2 regions of the Sulfobacillus thermotolerans genome follow, and region 1 is predicted to be linked to the other one. Evidence: riboswitches for the same ligand, from Rfam matches in the RefSeq annotation. Region 1 holds a riboswitch; the other holds the start of a gene.

Region 1 (6,986 bases):
TATACTGGAGACAATGAAGAAGATGAGACGTCAGTTGAGCTCTCTCAAGAAAGTCAGCAACTGCTGGGGTGCACCGCAGCTCTTCGACAGCAGTTGATGAATACTGTAGCACTGACAGCCACATTGACGGATTCCCAAGTGGTGGCTTTCCCTTGCACTGAACTGAGCTATTTGGAGTGGTATCTTGAACACTCTTGTTCAGTTAGGTTTACATAGTTGTCCCCCACGGCGTGACTGAATGCGAAAGCAAGCATTTAACACAAAGTAGCTATCGCGCTTTCCATTAAAAATACAGGCGCCGCAACTGTTGCAGACTATATTGCTATGCTTGTTTTACAATCGTGGGTTTTCATGGTCCGGCGAATCACTGCCGGGAGAATACTGTCAGATTCCGAAAGATATGAGTCAGTTCGGGTATGCTGCATAGGTCGCAGAATCTCGTTCCATTAGACAAGTTATTCGAGAGAGACCGAGATCATACGCGTTTGAGAGCAAGATGCAGGGAGATTGCGTGTAATTTTTCTCTAGAATAAGTTATGACGGAAAGGACCATTGGATATGAAAAGTCGAAAGTTGAGTTGCGGAAGATCGACGACGACAAGAGATGCGCGCGATAACGAATCATCCGTAGATAGATCGTTGGGGAAACATTTCTTATATGTTTCGGGAGGATTGTTGATTTTACCGTTTTTGGCACTCCTAATCAAATCACCTGAGACGAATGCCTTGATCTTAGTGACCCATTATCAATCCCTCGTATTGGCTGTGCTAGCTTTGGCCATCTCAGTTGTCGCATTAACTACATACTTGACTTTGGAAGAACGTGTACGGGAGACAATGGCCAGCGAAATAGGCAAATTGAAAGAGGACAATAAGGTCCGGGTACGGTTGCTATTGGATCTTGAGAAGAGTCGCGCAGATTCACTCCAACTTGAAAAGACCGTAGAGCGTATCCTGACAAGTGTGGATTTGTACGAGTTTTTCCAGAACGATATTCGAGAAGTGTACTGCAGTTATACCAAACCGGGCCAAATTACCACAGCTACTGCGGTGTCTTTAAGAGATTTCTTTCGTAAGCACACGCAGTATGATATCGATCCGGTGTGGAGATTTCTTATAGACATTTCCACCCAAACTGAACAAGGGTTTGACGAAGCCAAACAACTTTGGCCTTTAGTTGAGAAGAAGGTTAACAGAGTACAGATGTTCTTGACGATAATCTGGCTTTTTGGTCTATGGGATTCCTTACAGGAGGCAAGTTGGTGTAAATCTTTAAGTAGTCTTCTGCTCGACGCATCAAACCACCTGCATCTTCGCGATAGGGTTATACCGATTATTCAATCTCGATGCGAATCTGTGTATCGGGATCATGAACCGAACTGGACAACAACAACAGGAGCCGTAGGTCAATTAACCTTGTATGTTCGGCATGGGGACACGACCCATCTCGAACGATGGACTCTCTACTATGCTGATCTATTTGGTAATCAGCCTATTCCCAACGAAACCATGTCTGGCCAAAGATCCCAACAATATGACGGAAAATGAGAAGATCGCTGATGCCCTCTAGATTAAGTAGTGGATGGAAATCGTCGTTTGTGGCACGGGGTGCATAATCCGACCGATGGTAGGCCAGCCAGCACGCCATAGTGTTTGTGCTGAACTTAAATAACCGAAAGCTGATGGTCTTGCCCGTCCACCGTCCGACGGCTATACTGACCGTAATTCAATTACAGCCTCTAACCCCGAGCAATGCAGTTTTCAGTGTTACAATGATTAAACTATCTGAACATATTTCATCGGCGCGTTATCATTCCCGCCGCGTGAAAACTTCTCAAGGAAGTAACCGGTAAGTATTTAGGATAGAACAAGGAGGATTGGCTGCCATGACGACTCACTATTTTCCAGATCAAGTACATTTTCGGTGGGACCAACACTTAGCTCCCGTGCTGACGATTGCTTCCGGGGATACGGTGGTGTATGACCTCCGTGATGTAACAGATGGGCAGATTAATCCCCAATCTTCGGATGCGATCCTTACCGAGTTGGATTGGGATCGTGTTTATGCGTTAGCTGGCCCCTTGGGTATCGAAGGTGCTGAACCGGGCGATACCCTGGAGATAGAAATGCTCGATTTGCATACACGTGGATGGGGATGGACCGGGACTATTCCGGGATTCGGGTTATTACCGCAAGACTTTCCTGACGCTCATCTGCATATTTGGGATATCAGCAATGGGCGTGTCGCGCGCTTTCAGGACGTGGCCAGTATTCCACTTCGGCCATTTTGTGGAACGATGGGTGTCACGCCTGCAACGTCTGAACCTACCCTGATTATGCCTCCAGGACATTTTGGGGGCAATGTGGATTGCCGGGATTTAATCACCGGAACGCGTCTCTATTTACCCGTACAAGTGCCGAAGGCGCTATTTAGTGTCGGAGATCCTCATGCCGCTCAGGGGGATGGAGAAGTATGCGTGAGTGCATTAGAATGTCCTATGACGACGGCATTTCGCTTTATCTTGCATAAGGGGTATTCGATTCCCGGACCCCAATTCCAAACCAGTGGGCCTTTACGCTCTGGAATAGAGGACCAAGGCTATTACGCGACGATGGGCGTGGGACCCGATCTGATGGCGGCCGCACAAGATGCGGTACGGGCCATGGTGGACTATATCAGCCATAATTATCGTCTCGATCCGCTAGACGCTTACATTTTGTCGTCGGTGGTGGTGGACTTGAAAATCTCGGAGGTTGTCGACCAGCCCAATTGGGTGGTTTCGGCCTATTTACCCCTGAGTATTTTTCATTAACTGACACATCACCCTGATATCGACAGTTTCCTACTTTATGTTTTTCCAAGGAGTGTGCTCCCTATGCCAAAAACCGCACCATCTGCCAGTCCCGAAGATATTGCCCAGCAGATCCGCAGGACCGTCCACGGCGAGAGCGCCACGATTCAAGGATCGGTGCTGACCGCGCCAGCCGCCGAGAGCCGCACCACGGTATCGCAGGATATTTTGGTGAAAGACATCGATCCCCGCGGCACCAATGTGCGGTCGCGGATGGACCCCGGGATAATCCGTCTGTCAAATACAATATTACCAATACTGATTATTTCTTGACCAACCTATCAATGGAGAAGCCGTACCTCTTCACATGAAAAATGTCAAAGCCGTGATCAAATCCAATATCCAAACGTAGTAGCAACAGCGTGCGACTGTGGGTTAGCAGAAGAGTTGGCCTCTTCATACGTATTCGAATCGATGACGGAAGCATAGTAACCGGCTTTGTAAAGGCGAATGCCTAGGTCCGCATCTTCAGTAACATTGTAGGGATCCCATCCTCCTAACTCGCGCAAGCGGTCAATGCGAAAATGGTTCGATGTCCCCCCTAAAGGAATGGGCAGCTTAGCGCGATATAACGCCGGTAAAAAGAGGTCAAACCACGATGCATACTCCGCGGTGAACCACCGCGTTAATAGGTTTTGTTCCGCATTAAAATAGGAGAGCTTGGCCTGGACACACGCCAGTTTATCGTCATGCTGACGAAATGCCACGATGGCTTTTTTGAGTTGCAAAGGTTCAGGCAGATCTTCCGCATCAAAAATGGTTACGTACTCCCCTCTGGCCAGTTGCAGTCCGTAATTGCAGGCTTTGGGCTTAGTGCGTGGCTCGCTTGGGGGGACAATCACGATATCGATGAAGTGCGGTAAGTTAGCGGCCTTTGCGGCCGCAATCGTGTCCTCGTCGTCAGCTTCAAGCAGTAACTTGACGTCGAGTCGGTCCTTTGGATAGTCAAGAGCATTTAGTGCCCGTGTTAGAGTTGGCAAGACGGCCGCTTCTTCACGGGCTGGTACTAAAATCGTATAAATCGGTAAATCGCGCTCGTCTAATGCCGCGACCATATCCTGACTCCCTAAGGCGGAATCAGGAATATCCGTGCCTTGGCGAATCATCCACAGACGATAGGCGATGGTCACAGAGTACATAATGATAAGCAAGCTACTAAGGACCGATGTGGCCACACTAGGATGCCACACTAAGAGCGCGACGACACAAGCTAAGGTGACAGCAACACTAACCCATTGTCCTCGTGTCATAGTCTTTCGGGCAGAATCTTCAGGCCGAACGGTAGCCAGGTGGTCACGGCTCATAGCCATATCAACAACGTGAAATCGGGCCGTTAACACGGCCTCAATATCACGCTTGCCAGACACCATAACTTGAGGAGCAGAGGGCAAAAGACGCTCTAATTCCTCCACCGCTTGTTGTGACTGCCACGGATCTTCGACAGCCAGCACAGCCGCCGACCCACTCCATCCAATGGGTACCATCCGGGCTTGGCGCCAAAACTGTTCCTCCCTTAGAGCCCAGACATGGCTCAGATTGGGTTCGTGGGCAATTTTTTCTGGATCTTGTGCTAACAAGTTCACTTCAGGAAGGTTGAGTTGCGACGCTACAACCCGGGCCACCCCCCAATAAGTGAGGACCCGGTGCTGAACCAAAATTTGGCCGAGTTTTCCACCGCGCCGTGCCTGTTCTGCCAACGCGCTGTCAACATCGCGCGAGGAAATGAGCCCTAAACGTCTCGCGGTTTCTCCGAAATAAGATGATGGCCGCACATCATGGTGTTCACCCAAGACGCGTCGGTACGCGTGAGCAATGCTCCGCGCACTCGCACGGTAAAGTTTTACCGGCACGACAATACGTCCTAATAAAGCTCGTGCGTCATCACTTAAGGGAAACACCGCAGCCACACAGACCCTGCCCGAATCAAACCGAAAGGCTAGCAATCCAGCCTTTTGCGCACTGGCCGCATCTAACATCAGTGCTGCACTCGGGTCAACGGGGTCATGGATTTGTCCCTGAGAATTCCTTGTGGGAAAGAGGTCGATGCTCTCGATGGCCTCTTGAGGCATCGCGGGCGCGGAATCTACAAAATGACTTGGACCGACTATCATGAGATATTTCCTTTCTGGGAATTCTCGACTGGCTGAGGCGGATGCAAAACGGGTTTCCTTTTGTGATTCTGCTGGGAGGACAAGGAGGCATAAACAATAATCATTCCCCCAAAGAGCACAAGCGGAAGAATATCAATAGTCCAAAACATCAACAACATGGCCACGAGAAATATTGCTACGCTACCTGCAGTCCAAACACTGCGTCTCAAAGTCTTCATCGTCCACCTCATCCTCTCGCCATCCTAAAGCGTTAATCACATCGTAGATGGTTTCCTGTGCTCATTGTAAAGAATAGGGTCTCGCGATACCGTACCAGCTAGCGTCTCAGACTGCGTCTTACAATCCCATCGTTACCGGCGCAAACTGGTAAATATTTTGCGGTTTTGACCTGTTAAAATCTTGAACATTCTTTGCATCTAGGATTACTATGAGATTAGAAAAACTTGGAAGAACCAAGTCAAGCATTGAAACGGCCGATAAGGGCAAACCTGATTGAAAAACAGGGACGCAAAACTAAAGGGGCTTCTTACCATTACGGTAAATGCCAGCCAGTTGCCGAAACGGGACATTGGATTTGAGACCGTCCCGCTTTCCGGGAGGTCTCGTTTCATGTCGGAGGACATGAAAGGAAGAAAATCCAATGACGCCGATGGTTAAATTGATGGCGCTTAGTGCGCTGGCGCTCCCATTAACTTTTCTTTCCGTGAACCATTCCGTTTCCACGGTGGCAAGTAACGCGGTTCTTGCTGCGCCCCCCCTTACCACCTCGATAAGCCGCAATGATTTCGGCATTGACGTGTTTTCCTATGATAGTCAGTTAAATCTCCCCTCCACCATACCAACCCTGCAAACACTGGGCATGGGAATGCAGCAATTTCCTAACGACAACCAGTGGAGTTGGGTCAGCAATACATTTCGCAACGGGGGGACCGGTGCGGTGTCACTTAATGACTGGTCCCATATCTTACAGGCTACGGATAATAGCGGCTTATTTATCTTTAATTATGATGAGAACCCAACGTTCACCGGCGGAGGAGATGCCCAAGACGCTACTCTTCTCACGCAATATATCGTGAGTCATCATCTTCCCATTTCCGCTATTGTCATTGGTAGCGAGGAATATGGTCCCTGGGATTTTGCCGCCAACATGAATACCTCGCACTCTGCCGCCTATTATGCGCAAAGCGCGGCCCAGATTGCCCAAGCGATCCATGCGGTTGACCCCGAAATGAAAGTCGGCATTTCTTTCTCTTTAGGAATGGGCTCGTATAGCCGCAACTGGAATCAAACGGTATTACGCACTGATGCTCCCTATATCAATTTTGTCAGCATCCATGACTATCCCCTTGCATCAAACCTCTCGAACACCGAATTGCTCACGCAAATTCCCCAATACATCTCCCAAGCCATGAATTACGTGCACGAGGAGATTGCGGCTAATGTGCCCCTCTCTTTAGCTGGGCATATCCAAACATGGGTGACCGAATACAATCCGTGTGGGGAACCGGGCCCACAATCCATCAGCCCAGTTTATGGAGCTGCGATGGTAGAGAGTGCGATGCTGTGGCGTGCGGAAGGCGCCTCTAAACTTTTCGTTTGGAGCTATGATGGGCAGGCCCATGTGGCAACACCGTCTTGGCCCGTGGCGACCAATGCTAACGCGCCATTTGGTCTCTTCGCCCTTGCTGGAGATGGACAGTCTCCTGAACTCCCAGCCAATACTTTATACCCCTCTGGTCAAGCCCTGTCCCAGCTAATGAACGCTATTGGCCAAGGGGGCGTTTTAAGCACATGGACCAACAGTTCCTTCGTTGTCGGAGCGATTAAGAGCAATGTGGGCCAAAGCCTATTTCTCATTAATGAAACGGCGAGGCCCCAGTCCGTAACAGTCAATGACCAAACTTACGAAGTACCTGGCGCCTCTTTGCTCAGTACCACCACGACGGCCCCCATCTTCTCCCTGTCTCTAAGCCAAAATACCGAAGGCAGCACGCTGCCGAAGATTACCTATCACAAACATACT
Region 2 (3,759 bases), 1.1 Mb from region 1:
GTTCAATGTAAAATGCCACGAGACACCACCGATTGGATGGCGGTTAACCTCCCCAGAGTGATCGCCGTCACAATAAGACCGTTACTCGTCCACAACAGCATGCTCGTTAGCGACCACCCTGAAGTCAAACCCCCGTATCCCCAGACGATGACTTCGGCGGTAACCAGCGCGATCATGGTTGTCGGTGCATGGGGGAACAGGCGGCGTGTCAAAAAGAGGCCCACATGGACGAACAGAACAGCCCCCGTGGTGGTACCGAGCATGGACCAGGTCAGCAATCAGCATCGTGTCCTCTCCTCTCTATTCTGATCCTCGGTGACCTGTCGATGGACCGCCAGTTCCTTCTTAGAACGTAACCGGTCGACTCGCTCCATCGTTATTCAATAGGACCGATCATCATCGCATTCAACATTCTAGCCGGGAGGCATCCGCATGAGACAATACCTTTTCCCCATGATAGGGGTAGCACTGGGAACGCTCGCGTTGGCGGGGTGTGGGATCAGCAATCACCTCGCGGGAACGCCGACAAGCGCTGACCATAGTCCCAGTTCCGCTACAGTGCAACCGAATGGCAGGACCACGACGCCTTCTGCGTCACCGAGTGCTTCCCCTACGATAACACCGTCTGCATCGATATCAACGACATCACCGATTGCATCGAAATCCCCTATCACCGATACTTCTTCATTAGATACATCCATTGCTGTTGTGATCCATAGGCAGTTTCCCATGCCGGTGGAATTACCCACCTATATTCCATCAATCGATTCGCATCCCTCGTGGCCTGTTACCGCTACGACACAAGAATCTTCTCATTCGTATCAGGTGACATTTTGGAGGAGTGCCACCGCATTGCCGATGAATAGCGCACAGATCCCCCATTCCTCCCATATATGGATTGCGACCATCCAAGGGTCCCATTATGGTTCGGCGACGCAAGCCTATAGCGCTCTTCAAACGCAGGCGGCTCCGACTTGGATCCCATTGACACGACTCGGAACGCACTCCACATCCGTTTTTTTGAATTCTAGCATTACCGCAAGGCTCTATCCGTCAGGTGTTCTCCAATGGACAGTCGGCAACTGGACGATTCAAGTGAGTAACGGAAGCCGCGCAGCGGATATGACGGTTGCAAAATCCTTGCTGGCAACCATTAATCCGGCATCTCTCCCGGCTCCTCATGGATTATTAGCGGCTACTGCCACGGCCTCCGGGGAACAATTTCAGGCGGCATGGGCTAACGGTTCTAATGTTTATGATTTCACCCCGTTTGCACAGCAAATTCGGGGCAATGGTGCCATCTACGACCGTATGCTCTCGGCAAAGTCGGGCACCTCTCTTTTTATTCACGTATTAACTTCAATAAAGACGAGATAGCCATAAACAGTGGGACAACGAACCCCTCGCAATGCGACGAGTTCGTCGTCCGCTATTTCCCATGACTAGCTTAAACCTGCTCCAGCGTAACCCACAAAACCGAGAGGTAAATCATCATCAGTCGTGGAACAGATGTCAGCGTAATAGGCTACACTGGCCCCATAATTGGTGACTTGTCCATTAACCATTCCGCAGACCGCACCATTGTAAGCGCTAATGGCACTGAGAATATTCGTGTAATCTTCTGCTGTAGTGGAATACTTATCGGAAAATAGAAAGTCGATCCCGTGGTCAATGGCCATCAGCGGGTTATCTTGGTAATGTGCATTCATGGCGGACTGACACTCGGAACAATTATCGTCACAATTGCAGTCGCAATCGTCTTGCCATGTCGCTAAATACGGTGCACTAATCACGTTCACTCCTTGACAGGTATCGGCCGCACTCGATTCCATCGTGATCATGGCCAAAATCAGTCGCGGATTCAAATTGTACTTGATTCCGATGAAGTTCGCATAAATCGTCACTCAATGGCCTGACGAATGCGGTGAATCTGGGGAAATAAATCGGCGGGCGTACGAATATCTTCAGGCCATCCGACACGCAGGAGCAGAGAATCGGGAAGAATTTGATGTGGATGGTCCAAACAGCACGCCAAAATCCGATAGGTCCGTATCGGCAATGGCACAAAGTGATGCGCACGCCATATCCCTTGTTGTTGAGGGTCGACGATAATCCGCTCACGCAATTGCAGGCCCCTGATCATCCTCGCATCTCCTTCGGGAGGGCACTCCACCGACGATCCGAGAGCGATGATCGTGAGGGGCGGTCAGGCTATCTGGTCCCGACGGTTCAGGACGGAAGACCCTATGACTTTGCGACGCCGGCTTCCGCACGGGTGTGCCCTGTTAAATGTTGGTAATGATATAACGCTGATGGGGACGGACAAGTTACGCCAGCACGGTGAGAGTGACCAAAGCCGAAAAGCACGAACTGCGACCATGAAAACACACCCCGTTTGCTGAGTGATCAACACGGTCGGGTGCTTCAACACACCGTCGATGATATCGCCATTTCAACAGAACCTCGATGGACGAACAACTGGCAAGGGAAACCTATTTCAATCACGGAATACGGATACCCCGCAACAAGACATAAGTTCCGGCCGATTGGCAGGGACTGCTATTTGGTGAAGAACCGATCATCGGGAATTATTTCCGGTGATCGCATTCTTGATTTATGAAACGGCACGTCTTGTCCTAAAGTTACGCATCGCGGCAACATGTGGAAATTTTTCGTGGTGTGACAACGGCTCGTTCGTAGTGGAGTTCTTTACGAAGTAACATAGGGTTCCCTCCGGTGCAAGGGGGCGTATGATCCAATCTGAGCCTCATTCTAGTACACAGCCCCCTTAATAGCCATTATTACCCAATTATAGCGTGGGGAATCCGCATTTTGTTGGCGGCACCCCATGCAGTACAATTTGGCCTGCTGTGGCTCGCTCATCCAGAGTGGACTTTACCGTCAGACCAATATTATTGGCTCCTCGCTATCTTGGGCGCTGCCTACCAAAAGCTTGGACAATTACGTACGGCAGAACTCTTTTATCGACTCGCTCAGGATCATACGGGAAGTTACACGGAATCGGGACTGCGCATGGCCCTCAATCGCGGCACATGCGCCTGGTTATTAGGCGAGGTGGACGAAGCGCAACGCTTATTTGAGTTTACGCGCGTGGAAAGTCAACAACGGGGCTTTGCCTTGGTGGAGGCGTGGGCTACCATTGGTTGGACAACTATCCAGTTTTATAACCAGAAGCTCGACGGCACTCTTGCCGCGCTCAATCGGGTCGAGCAAATTGCGATGATGCTCGAAGAGTCTTCTCTCATCCACGCGGTGTGGCACAATCAGGTGGTGTGGGCACGCCTCACCAACCAATGGGATCAACAACGAGACTTTTTACAGCGGTTGGAAGACGCCTACGCTACATCCGACCTCCCTATTACCCTGCTCACGGAATACCTCTATCGATGGACGCACCTCCATGCGTATGATCGCGCCCAAGACTGTCTTATGCGTGCTCGTACTCGATCAGCCATCGGCATCGAAAGCACAGAGTTTTGGCAGGCGGCCGCAACCTACTTTGCGGCGTGTCATAATCATGTAGCATGGAACGTGGCGCAAAGGTTCAGTCAACGTCCCACCATCTCATGGGAGGATTCGTGGCACCTATTTGACGCGATGACCATAAATCAGGGAGGACCATACAGTGAATAAAAAATGGTTCGTAATATCTCTCGTGGTGATGGCATTGATCATCATCCTACCGATGACCGGAGCGACACCGATTACTTTAATCTAGAGAATATAGCAGGACGCAGG

The links. Region 1 has a riboswitch for cyclic di-GMP ahead of ORD20_RS01110 (hypothetical protein). Riboswitches for the same ligand answer to the same signal wherever they lie in the genome.
Region 2: another riboswitch for cyclic di-GMP. It lies ahead of ORD20_RS11695 (hypothetical protein); the one in region 1 lies ahead of ORD20_RS01110 (hypothetical protein).

The regions. Positions count from the first base shown of each region.
Region 1 covers NZ_CP133983.1:249,190-256,175, reverse strand. Annotated here, with positions in the region: gene ORD20_RS01135 (hypothetical protein) at 676-1,548, shown strand; gene ORD20_RS01130 (acetamidase/formamidase family protein) at 1,887-2,813, shown strand; gene ORD20_RS01125 (hypothetical protein) at 2,877-3,125, shown strand; gene ORD20_RS01120 (glycosyltransferase) at 3,182-4,963, opposite strand; gene ORD20_RS01115 (hypothetical protein) at 4,960-5,181, opposite strand; cyclic di-GMP riboswitch class I at 5,435-5,523, shown strand; gene ORD20_RS01110 (hypothetical protein) at 5,604-6,986, shown strand, end outside.
Region 2 covers NZ_CP133983.1:2,257,208-2,260,966, reverse strand. Annotated here, with positions in the region: gene ORD20_RS11710 (hypothetical protein) at 3-278, opposite strand; gene ORD20_RS11705 (hypothetical protein) at 433-1,377, shown strand; gene ORD20_RS11700 (hypothetical protein) at 1,443-1,904, opposite strand; gene ORD20_RS11695 (hypothetical protein) at 1,901-2,143, opposite strand; cyclic di-GMP riboswitch class I at 2,199-2,292, opposite strand; gene ORD20_RS11690 (hypothetical protein) at 2,833-3,654, shown strand.